Regions from separate parts of the Paenibacillus sp. IHBB 3054 genome, predicted to be linked through region 2. Evidence: riboswitches for the same ligand, from Rfam matches in the RefSeq annotation. Region 2 holds a riboswitch; each other region holds the start of a gene.

Region 1 (4,502 bases), on a different contig from region 2:
TGCCGGACGCTGCTCAAGCAGAAGCTAGGCCTGTCTGAGAGTCAGGGAAAGGAGGCGCAACATGGCCAAAGACATTAAAATTGAGGAACAGCGCCTGTTCGGGATGATTGATTCTATGAGCTTCAGCGATGCAGAGCTTGCCTTAGGTGTTCTGCCGGAGGTTGACCAAGGTCCGCGCCCCGCAGACGAAGAGGAAGCCGCTTCGCTCGCCCGCATCAAAGCACGTACACTTGCCCGTCTGGAGCCCGAAGCTGCTGTCCACACCGTCCGTTCCTTTGCCCGGAGATCCCGGAGGCGGAATATCTTCGCAGCCGCAGCGGCAGTAATACTAATTGCTGCCGGTATGCTCGCTTTCTCTCCTGAGGTACAGGCCGGGTTAAGAAAGGCGCTGAGCTTCCTTCCTGGCTTCGGCACCGTTGTGGAGAACAGCCCCGGTGACCTGATCTATGTACTGAGCAAACCCTATGACATTGCTGTGGGGGACGGAAGTCTGACCGTGGATGCCGTTCTCCTGCAAGAGCTTGGCGGGAGCATTACGCTTCGCGGCCGGAAAGTCCCTGAAGTCAGCGAATTTGAGGCAGATATCGGCGGCAACCGCTATACTTTCACCTCTTACATGCGTTCGTCCTCGGAGAGTGAGTGGTACGGCAGCTACAGTTCAACTCAAGCGCTGCAGCTGAAGAAGGATAATCTTCTAACCCTGCATCTAGGCAGCACAACCGTTGGTCCGTTACAGCTCACCGCTCCGAAGACAGCTGAGGAGCTCGGGGAACTCGGCGCAAGCGATATACAGCAGGATGTGCGGATTACTGCTTTTCCGGTGGAACTTGGCGGCGGGCTTGTCCGTGTCCAGTTGTTGCCCACTCTGACGGCGGAATCCGGGCTAACTGTCCATTCTTACGGATTGGAGCCGCTGGTGCCTGGGTCAGGTCTCTATGTAGAGAACGCGGCAGGAGAAAAGGCATCACTGGAGCAGCCTGAATCCATGTCCTATCCTTCCGACTTCCGGTTTCATGAGACTGCCGGGGCGGGCGCTCGGCCTTATACGGTCTTCATTCCTTATATTGAAGTTTCAGATCGTGACGCCGTATCTGCAGAAGTAGAGATTCCGCTGCCTGATATCGGCCAGGAGGAAATGCTCCACACACGCGCGGAAATCGCGGGCTTTCCGGTAGAGTTCACCCGCATTGAACGTACCGGCGAGACGGCTGCCAGCGTCGATATGAATGTGAATTTCAATGCCGCAAAGCTGCGGACGCTGAAGTATTTCCTTATTCGCTATCCGGGGCAGGCGGACAACAGCTCGTTCTCTTGGCTGAATACCGACCAGACCTACGGCGTGATGAAGACCCTCCATTTAGAAACAAAACCCGGGGAGGATAAGCTGCGTTTTAAGCTGTCCGAACCGCATTTTCTGCTCAAAGGGCCGTGGCGCCTGCCGCTGAAGCTTGATAGCTAAAGCAGAGTTGCTACTGGACAACTTTGGAGCAGGCGTCTATAATACACCGTAAGAACACAGCAATACCTATAACTTCATAGTACCAGGGGTGCTGGAATTGGCCGGCTGAGATTGTATCCCACAAGATACTGACCCTTATACCTGATCTGGATAATGCCAGCGTAGGAATCGTCAATCGCTTACGGCCGTTTATGGCCCAAGCACAACCTTGCGCAAGTAACTGGTGTCCCGATTCTCGGGGCGCCTTTTTTGTATGGGACTATTCAGAATCTGGAAGACTAGGGTTGCTGGAAGGAGAGAAGAAGAGAAATGGGAGTCACAAAAGTATTAAAGCTCAGCCTCACCTGCATGCTGGTCTTTGCCATTGCCGGATGTGGCAATAGCAATGGGAACTCTGGCGGAAATGCGGCAGACACTGCCGGAAACAGCACCACCGCTCCTGAAACCACTGCCGGGGCAGCAACGGACGCTCCTAAGGAGCTGACCAAGATCAAGGTCGCGCTGGACTGGACGCCGAATACAAATCATACCGGGCTTTATGCGGCAAAAGAGCTGGGCTATTACGAAGAGGAAGGGCTGGATGTTGAAATCGTGCAGCCGGGAGCTGCCGGGTCCGACACGATGGTTACCTCGGGCGAAGCCGCTTTTGGCATCAGTGCCCAAGAGGCGCTGACGCTGGCCCGCCTGCAGAAGGTGCCGCTCGTGTCCATCGCCGCTATCATTCAGCATAATACCTCCGGGTTCGCTGCACCGAAAGACCGCAATATTAAGACACCTAAGGATTTCGAAGGCAAAACCTACGGCGGCTGGGGTTCCCCTGCCGAAGAAGCGGCCATGAAAGCCATTATGGACCCCGAAGGCGGAGATGTGAAAAAGGTGAAGCTGGTGAACATCGGTGAAGCAGACTTCTTCACCGCCGTGAAACGCGACATTGATTTTGCCTGGATCTTCTATGCCTGGACCGGGATTGAAGCGGAGCTGCGCGGAGAACCGCTCGACATGCTCTACCTCAAGGATTATGCACCCCAGCTCGATTACTACACGCCGGTACTGACTACGAGCGAGAAGGAAATTGCCGAACATCCGGAGCTGGTGAAGGCTTTCCTTAAGGCTACCTCGAAAGGTTATCAATACGCCATTGATCAGCCGGAGGAAGCCGCAGCCATTCTATCCAAAGCTGTTCCCGAGCTGGATCCCAAGCTGGTCCTGGCCAGCCAGAAATGGCTCAGCCCGAAATACAAGGATGATGCCGTCCGCTGGGGCGAGCAGAAGAGCGAGGTCTGGCAGGATTACGCCGACTGGATGTATGGCCTGAAGCTGCTCGATCAGCCGCTGGATGTTCCAAGCACATTTACGAATGAGTTTTTGCCAGCTAATTGATTAAGGATGAAGTGATTGAATGTTCGTTTCGTTCCGCTGTACGCAGATTACCCATTTAAACTGAGAGGAATGATATATTGTGGCCAATACATTGCTAAGCATTCAGGTAATTCCCAAAACTCCGAACAACGAGGATTCGATTCCTTACGTGGACAAAGCCATCGAAGTGATTCAGAAATCCGGTGTAAAACATCAGGTGAACCCGCTGGAGACCACGATGGAGGGCGAAATCACCGAGCTGCTTGAGGTTGTGCGCCAGATGCATGAAGCGCTGATTGCAGCAGGCAGTCCAAGCGTCATCTCCCAGATCAAAATCGCCCATAACCCGAATGGAATCAGCATGGACAAGCTGACGGAGAAATACCGGCCGTGAGATCGTATTGGAAACAGATTTGGCCGCCCCTTGTGGCGGTCGTCTTTTTTCTGGGGTTATGGCAGGTTTCCGTATCCCTGTTCCATATCGAGTCATGGATCCTTCCCAGCCCAAGCGATATCGCCCGGGAAACCTCGGGCAATGCTTCCGGCATTTGGGCACATACAGCGGCTACGCTGCGCCTTACCCTGATCGGCTTCCCTATCGGCACAGGCGTGGGTCTTATTGTTGCCCTGCTGCTGCATCTGCTGCCTTGGCTCAAGAGAGCGCTCTACCCGCTGCTCATTCTCAGTCAAAATGTGCCCTCCATTGCGCTCGCGCCGCTGCTGATTATCTGGTTCGGCTTCGGGCTGCTGCCGAAGATTGTGCTGATTACACTTGTCTGCTTCTTCCCGGTTTCAGTCGCAGCCATGGGCGGCCTGACGCAAAGCGACCGGACCATGCTGAACTATATGAAGATGGCCGGCGCGAACAAATGGCAGATCTTCACCAAGCTGGAGCTTCCGGGCTCCCTGCCCGCCCTGTTCTCGGGGCTTAAAATTTCGGCCACCTATGCTGTAATGGGTGCCGTTGTCGCGGAATGGATCGGAGCTGACAAGGGCATCGGCTACTACATGCTGCTGCAAAAATCCGCTTACCGCACAGACCGCGTATTCGTCGCCATTGCCATCATCGTGCTGCTCAGTCTTGTGCTGTTCGCACTTATCGCGCTGCTGGAGAAATGGCTGGTGCGCTGGAAACCGCGCAAAAGTTCCTAGAGAGGAGGATGGCCGACAATGCCGCATATTACAGATAACCCGCCATCCGGCACTGAAGCAGCCGGCATTCCTGAATCCAGGAACTTACCGCCTGCACTTGAGGTAAAAGGAATCTCCAAAACCTTCACCCACCGCCGCCGCGAAACCCGCGTGCTGGACAACGTATCCCTTACAGTGCAGCCGCAGGAATTCGTCTCAATTGTCGGACCCTCAGGCTGCGGAAAAAGCACTTTATTCCATATTATCGGGGGCCTGGAGCTGCCGGATGCCGGAACGGTAAGCATGAACGGCAACCTTGTTACAGGGCAGCGCGGAGAGATCAGCTATATGCCGCAGCAGCCCGCGCTGTTCCCTTGGCGGAGCATCGAGGACAACGTCCTGCTCGCCGGTGAGCTTAAGGGCGCGCCGCAGGCTGCGGCGCGGGAAACCGCCCGCCATTGGCTGGCCAAGGTCGGCCTTGGCGGCTTCGAGCGGGCCTACCCGCATATGCTGTCGGGCGGCATGCAGCAGCGGGCTGCCTTCCTGCGGGCGC
Region 2 (4,502 bases):
GGGACCCTGCCGCCCCTCCTCGCCGTTATCTACCAGCAAACAGTGATCCGGGAGAAAGAAGCGGCGGTCCAGCAGCTTCATCAGATCATCCGTATAGATCGTATGCAGTTCACTCAGCTCAGTGAAAACCCGGCTGACCGCGAGATTCAGGAACATATTTGCACGGATGCCCGCGGTGAATACCTGATCTGCAAGACGGACGAGCGCCTCATACCCAGCCTCCTCCAGATTAAACAACAGGCGGACATGCCCCTCCAGCGGAGACAGCCGGCGGAAGGTCACCCTGCTGCCGCTGCTGTGCAACAGAGAACGAATGCTGTTCTCCAGCCACTCCTCTTTGCGGCTATTCGCAGCGGGTTCGTCGCCCGTATCAGCAATTAGCAGCACGAATCCCGGAAAGGGGAACGTTACCCGCAGCGCTTCCTCGTCGTACTCCACTGGAAATCCGGAAACCAGTTTGTCCAGAATATAGTCTGCGGATTGCCGCTTGTCGCTTCTCCAGTCCACATGCTGAAGCAGCGGAATCCGCTGCGCGGTTTTTTTCAGAACGGCAAGCAGGGAAGCGGCCTCCAGTCTGGGCTTCAGGATATAATCGGCAACCCCGCTTTGGAAGGTCGAACGCACATATTCGAACTCACTGAAGCTGCTGAGCACGATCACCTCAATTTCCGGATACATCCCCTTGACGAGCCGGATCAGCTCTTCCCCGTCCATCACAGGCATAACGATATCGGTCAGGATGATATGCGGACGCTGTAATTCAATTAATTCAAAAGCCTCTCTTCCGTTGGAGGCCTCGCCCGCAATCTGAAACCCCTCCCCTTCCCAGTCCAGCAGATGGATTATCCCCTGCCGTACCAGCATTTCATCGTCCACCACCAATATTTTGCAGAACGTTGTGTCCATGGCTTCTCCTTTTTGGGAACAAGAATACACTGAAAAAACAAAATGAAACCCGCTTGATTAAGGGGTTCCATCTCACCGAAACAAACTTATCTATCAGAAATGAAACAGCTTTCATAATCTGATTTACATTATAGGTATACGCCCGGAGACTGTCAATTGAGAGGGAGGAGGGCGATTAGCGACAGTCCCGGACCGACGGTTTATTTATAGATCAGACCTCCGCCTTCCTTAAACTCTTCTGCTTTATCCCGCATCCCTGCGGCAATCATCTCTTGCTCCGGTTCTTCTTGTCCATCCTGCAACCTCGCCGTATCGCGGATACCATGAGAAATGCGCATACTGCAGAACTTGGGTCCACACATAGAGCAGAAATGAGCCGTTTTGGCCCCTTCCGCCGGAAGGGTCTCATCATGATATTCCAGTGCCCGTTCCGGGTCGAGTGACAAATGGAACTGGTCCCGCCAACGGAACTCGAAGCGCGCTTTGGAGAGTGCGTTATCCCGATCCTGCGCGCCCTTGTGTCCTTTGGCCAAGTCGGCTGCATGGGCGGCAATTTTGTAGGTGATGACGCCTTCCCGCACATCATTTTTGTTAGGCAATCCTAGATGCTCCTTCGGGGTAACATAACACAACATCGCCGTGCCGAACCAGCCGATCATCGCCGCTCCAATAGCCGAGGTGATATGATCATAGCCGGGTGCAATATCCGTAGTCAGCGGACCCAGTGTGTAAAAAGGAGCGCCATTGCAGAGCTCAAGCTGTTTATCCATATTCTCTTTGATCAGATGCATCGGTACATGGCCCGGGCCTTCCACCATCACCTGAACATCATGCTTCCAGGCAAGCGAGGTTAATTCACCCAATGTCTCCAGCTCGGCAAACTGGGCTTCATCATTAGCATCGGCAATGGAGCCTGGCCGCAGCCCGTCACCCAAAGAGAACGCCACATCATAAGCCTTCATGATTTCACAAATATCCTCGAAATGTGTATAGAGAAAATTCTCCTGATGGTGGGCCAGGCACCAGGCCGCCATAATCGAACCCCCTCTGGAGACGATGCCCGTCATTCTTTTGGCCGTTAATGGGATGTAACGCAGCAGTACCCCGGCGTGAATGGTGAAATAATCCACTCCTTGCTCCGCCTGCTCAATCAGGGTGTCCCGGTATACCTCCCAAGTTAAATCCTCGGCCTTGCCGTTTACCTTTTCCAAAGCCTGATAGATAGGCACTGTCCCGATAGGTACCGGAGAGTTGCGGATAATCCATTCACGGGTGGTATGAATATTTTTGCCCGTCGACAGATCCATAATATTATCCGCTCCCCAGCGGGTCGCCCATCTCATCTTCTCTACTTCTTCATCAATGGAAGAGGACACCGCCGAATTCCCGATATTGGCATTGATCTTCACCAGGAAATTCCGCCCGATAATCATCGGTTCACTCTCCGGATGGTTAATATTCGCTGGAATGATCGCACGGCCGCTGGCTACTTCCTCTCTAACAAACTCAGGGGTTACATTTTCCCGGATTGCGATAAATTCCATTTCCGACGTAATCAGGCCTCTGCGCGCATAATGCAGCTGGCTGACATTGCGGCCTTCTATAGCTCTCAAGGGACGCCGCTGCAATCCCGGAAACACCTCTGCCGCCGACTTCTCTGTGAGATTTCCGTTATCCTCCGGCTTGACCGCTCTTCCCTCATAAGATTCGGCATCCCCCCGCTCCGCGATCCACTGAAGCCTGTGAGGCGTTAACCCCTTGCGGATATCGCTATAGGCTTCATCATTAGTATAAGGCCCGCTTGTATCATAGACACGGACAGGAGCATTCTCCGCTTCTCCGGCAGTACCCGAGGTTCGGCTTAATGTAATCTCGCGCATCGGAACTTGAATATCAGGCCGTGAGCCCTCCACATACACCTTGTGACTTCCCGGAAAAGCACACAGATCGACCTCATGTTTCTTCTCTTGATTCGGCATCTTATTTCCTCCTTAAGGTTTAAATAAATAAGAGTGCGCGCAAAAAAGCCGCTCCACATGGAGCGGCTCAAATATCCATAAAAGGCTAACGCCAACAATGAAATAAAGGTCCGACTCCACTTTCCTACGCTGGTATGATCCAGATCAGGTTCAAGGGTCCAGGAATGCATTTTTCCCGTCTCAGCCTATTCAGGCTCCCCTAGTGGTTTCTTATTTAGTTATGTTTAAGTTACAGAGAAATCCAGCAATTGTCAACCGGTGCTCTTATAGAGGAATTGGCAAATAATAAATATCGATTGCATATTGGATGAGCACTGTTAGCTTAGCTGACTTTTTATGCACACGATAATTTTCCCCTTCGCACGGCCTTCTCCAAGATCACGAAGGGCATGGGCCGCGCCGCTTAGCGGATATTGCCGATCAATAACAGGCACTACGTAGCCTGCTTCGACAAGCTCCTTCCAAACCATTTGATCCTCGTGGTTCGGTTTATGGACTAGAAGTGCTATTTTCTTTTTTTCAAACCAGGCAGACAGCGGTGCAACCAACAGAGCCAGGAGGATATAAGAAAAGGAACCGCCGACCATGACATACGTGCCGCCTGACGTTAGTGCGCGCTTCATCGCGACAACCGAACGGTTGCCGACGACATCGAGGATTAAATCGTATCGTTGTCCGCTTGTGGTGAAGTCATCTTTTGCATAATCCAATACATGATCCGCCCCGAGGGTACGCAGCATATCCAGCTTCTCGGCGCTGTCAACGCAGGTCACTTCCGCTCCGACCCATTTGGCATATTGAACCGCAAACGTACCAACTCCGCCACCGCCCCCATTGATCAGAACCCGATGGCCCTTTCGCAGCTTTCCTTTGTCGCGCATACCCTGTAAGGCTAGAACGGCTGCCTGAGGAATAGCCGCTGCCTGCCCGAAGCTCAGGCCGGCCGGCTTTGGTGACAAGGCTTTCTCACTGGCACATACATACTCCGCAAATCCTCCCCAGCCGCAACCGGAAAGGTCCCCAAAAACCTCGTCCCCCGGTCGGAATCTTTTGGCATTGGCGCCTACGGCGATGACCCGTCCCGCGATATCTGCACCAAGAATACGGTAACGGGGTTTACGGAGCCCGCCAAGGCGGTTCATGAACGGTTTGCCGCGGAGGAGATCCCAATCCCAGGAATTCACAGAGGCAGCGTGGACCTCAATCAACACTTCATGGTCTTGCGGTGCAGGGATATCCACCTCTTCAATACGTAAGACTTCTGGCGATCCGTAGGCATCATAGACCATCGCCGTCATCGTGCGTGCTCCTCGTTCGCTGGGTAAGCCTGTATCCATCATCTCTTCTCTCATGGTCATTCTCCATTCGATAGGCTTATGTGTGTCGCGCTGTCAATTCACTTTTGGCTGCGCGCCCGCGGGACTCCTACCATTTTATTCTTCAAGGAGAATGTAATTCCCTTTATTAGGGGAACCGTCTTCCTCTTTTTATGAAAAATGCTGAGCTATATTACTTAGATACTCTTCCTCAACCGTATTTTTCTTCATACTTATGAGCATTTTCGCATCTTCTCCCACTACATAACGGAATTTGCTTGTACCGTCTGTGGCTGCTTGA
Region 3 (4,502 bases), on a different contig from region 2:
CTATGGACAGCTGTACCGCATGGTCCGCGCTCCGGCACAAATAGGTGATAATGACAAGCTGCCTTGCAGGATCGGTTAGAAACGAGGTTGCATACAGCAGATTGCCGACAGTAACCGCAAGTCCGGTCTCCTCATAAATCTCCCTTTCCAGAGCTGCCTCCAGGTCTTCTCCGAATTCTATTTTTCCGCCCGCACATTCCCAGGTGCCCGCTCCGACGGAATCTCTTGCCGCACGCCGAACAAGCAGAATCCGGCCTCCATGTACAATAACTCCTTTGACAGCAACGATGATGCTGCGTGTGTGTTTGACCATATTGCGTGCTCTCCCCTCTGTGCAGAGTCTGCATAAATCTGCAACTCCATTGCTGGATTAGTGCTTTCTCTCTAAAGTATAACGCCTTCCCCGGCAAAAACGACTGACATTTTAGTTTGACCGCGCCCAAGGTGTGGTAAGTAACATAACGTAAAGCAAATGAAGAGATGATCTGCAGGTGCATAAACCAGACACCCTGAGCCAACCCTAAAACGATGAGTAACCAACAGGTACACAGCGAAAGGAGAATGGATCATGCCAGACAACACGCAAACCAAAAAAACACTACCTCCGCAGGTGCAGGACCGCCAGCCCGGAATTGAAAGTGAAATGAATCCGCTGCCGGAATTCGAGACTTCAGCCTATAAGGCGGCGGGCAAGCTGCTGGGCAAGGCGGCTCTGATTACAGGAGGAGACAGCGGTATTGGCCGGGCGGTTGCCGTTCATTTTGCCAAGGAGGGTGCGGATGTCGTTATTTCCTACCTCAATGAGCATTCCGATGCCGAAGAGACTAAACGCCAGGTGGAGCAAGAGGGACGGAAGTGCATTCTGATCGCCGGCGATATCGGCGTGGAGGCGTTTTGCCAGGATCTGATCAATAAGACGGTGAAAGGACTCGGCAAGCTGGACATCCTGATTAATAATGCGGCCGAGCAGCATCCGCAGGAGAAGATTGAGGATATTACCTCCGAGCAGCTGGAGCGGACGTTCCGCACGAATATTTTTTCGATGTTCTATTTGACCAAGGCAGCCATGCCTCACCTGAAAAAAGGGTCCACGATCATCAACACGACTTCGATCACAGCCTACCGGGGCAGCCCGCAGCTGCTGGACTATTCGTCCACCAAAGGGGCGATTCTCAGCTTTACCCGTTCGCTGTCGATGAACCTGGCGGACAAAGGCATCCGGGTCAATGCCGTAGCGCCGGGACCGATTTGGACACCGCTTATTCCGTCGACCTTTGACGCGAAGAAAGTCAGTGAGTTCGGCGGCACGCAGCCAATGAAACGCCCGGGACAACCGGAGGAGCTGGCTCCGGCCTATGTGTATCTGGCTTCCGACGATTCATCTTATGTAAGCGGACAGGTAATGCATGTGAACGGCGGCGAGGTCGTAAACGGCTAAATGCGGTTGCTGATTCCATTGCTATGAATAATTAGAGTCTGGAGCGGAACCTTGGGTTCCGCTCTTTTTGATGCAGGCCTCTTTAAAGGATGGCTCTTCAAGGAATAATATGTTAGTATATGAAACGTTAAGCGTAATTGAATATGAATTTGTCACTAGGGGTGCCGCAAGGCTGAGACGAACATACCCGTTCGGACCCTTTGAACCTGATCTGGTTTATACCAGCGTAGGGAAGTGGAGAACGAATAACTGCAGCGGGGCTGAATGGCCCGGTATTCCTGTATATATTCCAGACTGCCTCCTTTACGGGGGCGGTCTTTTTTGTGTTTGCCGGTAATGCAAAAGAACAGGAGAAGGTGAACGTGTTGAAAGAGATACATTTGATCTCGGATGGAAAGCAGAATCCGGTGCAGTTTGTTCAGCTGGCTGCGACTGTGCAATTCATAGTGGATTATATCCATCTCCGGGAAAAGGCAATGTCTGCACGGGAGCTCATGGCTCTGACGGAGCAGCTGATTATAGCGGGGGTTCCGCCTGCCAAGCTGGTGATCAACGACCGGATAGACGTTGCTCTGGCGGCAGGGGCGGGCGGGGTCCAGTTGGCTTGGCACAGCCTGCCGCCTGCCGCAGCGCGCAGCGTAGCACCGGGCCTGCGATTGGGAAGGTCGGTGCATGCCCCGGAGGAGGCGGCCGAATCCGGCCGGCAGGGAGCGGATTTCTGCCTGTTCGGGCATGTGTTTCCCTCGGCCTGCAAGCCGGGGCAGCGGGAACGCGGATTGCAGCAGCTGGCTGAGGCTGTCCGCTGCAGCAGCATTCCGCTGATCGCCATAGGCGGAATTGAGCCGGGCAATGCCGGAAAGGTTCTGGCAACGGGTGCTGCCGGAATTGCCGTAATGTCCGGAATATGCAGTGCGGGAGATCCTGTGGCCGCCGCTACAGCCTACAGATCAGTAGTTCAGGCCGTACCCTAAGCCTGAAGCCATGAACAATGTTCCTGCACCAGTTAAAGGAGGTGAGCAAGCATGAATTTGATCGTGAATGGAAAAGGCGGGGCCTATGAAGAGAGATGCCGGACTATAGCTGATCTGCTGAGCCGGTCCGAGTGGACCGGGAGACTGGTTATCGTGGAGCTGAATGGCGAGATCGTCGGCAAGGACGTTTACGGAGATACGCTGCTGAGCGAAGGTGACCGCGTAGAGCTGGTCCACTTTGTCGGCGGGGGCTAAAGTGCCGGTGCGTGTTGCCGGGTGAAAGAAGCAAGAGGCAAGAGGTAAGACGTAAGAAGCAAGAGGTAAAAGGTAAAAGGTAAGAGGTAAGACGTAAGAAGCAAGAATTAAAGGTAAGACGTAAGACGTAAGACGTAAGAAGCAAGAGTTAAAGGTAAGACGTAAAGGTAAGACGAGGTAAGACGTAAAGGGTAAGACGTAAGAGGTAAGACGTAAGAAGCAAGAGTTAAAGGCAAGACGTAAGACATAAGACGTAAGAGGTAAGACGAAAGACGAAAGAGGTAAGACCAAAACTCGGCGTATCAGCAACAGAGGCTCCGCATTTTAGCGGGCCACTATCTCAGGAGGCGATTTTATGCAAGATCCTTTCGTTATCGGCGGAATCCCTTTATCCAGCAGGCTGTTTATCGGAACCGGGAAATACAGCCGCAATACCCTTATTCCCGAAGTGATTGCACGCTCGGGTTCTCAGGTCATTACGGTGGCTCTGCGCCGGGTTGATCCGGAGAGCAACGACAACATTGTTACTCATATCCCCTCCCATATGACGCTGCTGCCCAATACCTCCGGCGCACGCACAGCCGAAGAAGCGGTACGTATTGCCAGACTGGCCAGGGCGGCAGGGCTGGGCAATTGGGTGAAGATCGAGGTCATTAATGATCAGAAATATTTGCTGCCCGATAATATGGAGACAGTTAAAGCCACGGAAATATTGGCTGCAGAGGGTTTCGTTGTACTTCCGTATATGAGTCCCGATCTTTCCGCAGCTATCCGGCTCAAGGCAGCCGGAGCTGCTGCTGTTATGCCGCTGGGTGCGCCCATCGGCTCGAACCGCGGCCTGCAGACCAAGGAGCTGCTGCGGATTCTGATCGCAGAAGTGGACCTTCCGGTGATTGTTGACGCCGGTATTGGCAGACCTTCCGAGGCTGCTGAGGCAATGGAAATGGGCGCATCCGCCGTGCTGCTGAACACGGCAATTGCTACTGCGCGTGATCCGCTTCTGATGGCGGAGGCATTCCGTGAGGCGGTATCCGCAGGGCGCAAGGCTTATCTGGCCGGACTAGGGCCGGTGGAGGAAGCGGCAACGGCCTCTTCGCCACTAACCGGCTTTTTGTTCTAGCCAAGAGAAGGAAGGGAGGAAGAGCATGAGCTTTTATGATACGCTGACCCGGCTGGAGCAGCTTCCTTACGAGACTTTATGGAAGCAGTATACAGCGGTGGATGTGAAGCGCGCGCTTCGTTTGGAGCATCTGGACGAAGACTGGCTGATGGCACTGCTGTCTCCGGCGGCGGAGCCTTACCTGGAGGAAATGGCGCAGAAAGCGCAAAGATTGACACGTACGCACTTCGGGCATGTGATGCAGCTGTTTACGCCGATGTATTTGGCCGATTTTTGCGTGAATCATTGCACTTATTGCAGCTTTAGCTCGATTTATGACTTTCCGCGCAAAAAATTGACACTGGAGGAGGTCAGGAAGGAAGCGAAAACTATCGCCGCCACAGGCCTGCGCCACATTCTGGTTCTGACCGGGGAATCCCGGAGTGAAAGTTCGGCCGCTTATGTGAGAGAATGCGTGAAGGTGCTCCGTGACTATTTTTCTTCTGTCAGCATTGAGGTTAATCCGCTCTCTACAGAAGAGTACAATGATCTGAGGGTGGCAGGGGTAGACGGTCTTACCTTGTATCAGGAGGTCTACCATCAGGAGACCTATCGAAAGCTGCATGTGAAGGGTCCGAAGAGAGTCTACCGCAACCGTCTGGATGCGCCAGAACGCGGCTGCCGCGCCGGGTTTCGATCCGTGAATATTGGTGCCCTGCTGGGGATGTACGATTGGCGC

What was found. Region 2 has a riboswitch for thiamine pyrophosphate ahead of thiC (phosphomethylpyrimidine synthase ThiC). Riboswitches for the same ligand answer to the same signal wherever they lie in the genome.
Region 1: another riboswitch for thiamine pyrophosphate. It lies ahead of ACQ76X_RS09745 (ABC transporter substrate-binding protein); the one in region 2 lies ahead of thiC (phosphomethylpyrimidine synthase ThiC).
Region 3: another riboswitch for thiamine pyrophosphate. It lies ahead of ACQ76X_RS22340 (thiamine phosphate synthase); the one in region 2 lies ahead of thiC (phosphomethylpyrimidine synthase ThiC).

What each region holds. Positions count from the first base shown of each region.
Region 1 covers NZ_JBOFBG010000006.1:121,041-125,542, forward strand. The annotation lists gene ACQ76X_RS09735 (sigma-70 family RNA polymerase sigma factor) at 1-78, shown strand, start outside; gene ACQ76X_RS09740 (hypothetical protein) at 62-1,459, shown strand; TPP riboswitch at 1,534-1,644, shown strand; gene ACQ76X_RS09745 (ABC transporter substrate-binding protein) at 1,769-2,839, shown strand; gene ACQ76X_RS09750 (thiamine-binding protein) at 2,919-3,212, shown strand; gene ACQ76X_RS09755 (ABC transporter permease) at 3,209-3,970, shown strand; gene ACQ76X_RS09760 (ABC transporter ATP-binding protein) at 3,989-4,502, shown strand, end outside.
Region 2 covers NZ_JBOFBG010000013.1:147,153-151,654, forward strand. The annotation lists gene ACQ76X_RS16635 (response regulator transcription factor) at 1-906, opposite strand, end outside; gene thiC (phosphomethylpyrimidine synthase ThiC) at 1,107-2,885, opposite strand; TPP riboswitch at 2,990-3,096, opposite strand; gene ACQ76X_RS16645 (NAD(P)-dependent alcohol dehydrogenase) at 3,203-4,237, opposite strand; gene ACQ76X_RS16650 (SDR family oxidoreductase) at 4,373-4,502, opposite strand, start outside.
Region 3 covers NZ_JBOFBG010000023.1:28,509-33,010, forward strand. The annotation lists gene ACQ76X_RS22330 (NUDIX hydrolase) at 1-313, opposite strand, end outside; gene ACQ76X_RS22335 (SDR family oxidoreductase) at 569-1,438, shown strand; TPP riboswitch at 1,586-1,688, shown strand; gene ACQ76X_RS22340 (thiamine phosphate synthase) at 1,801-2,409, shown strand; gene thiS (sulfur carrier protein ThiS) at 2,461-2,664, shown strand; gene ACQ76X_RS22350 (thiazole synthase) at 3,020-3,784, shown strand; gene thiH (2-iminoacetate synthase ThiH) at 3,810-4,502, shown strand, end outside.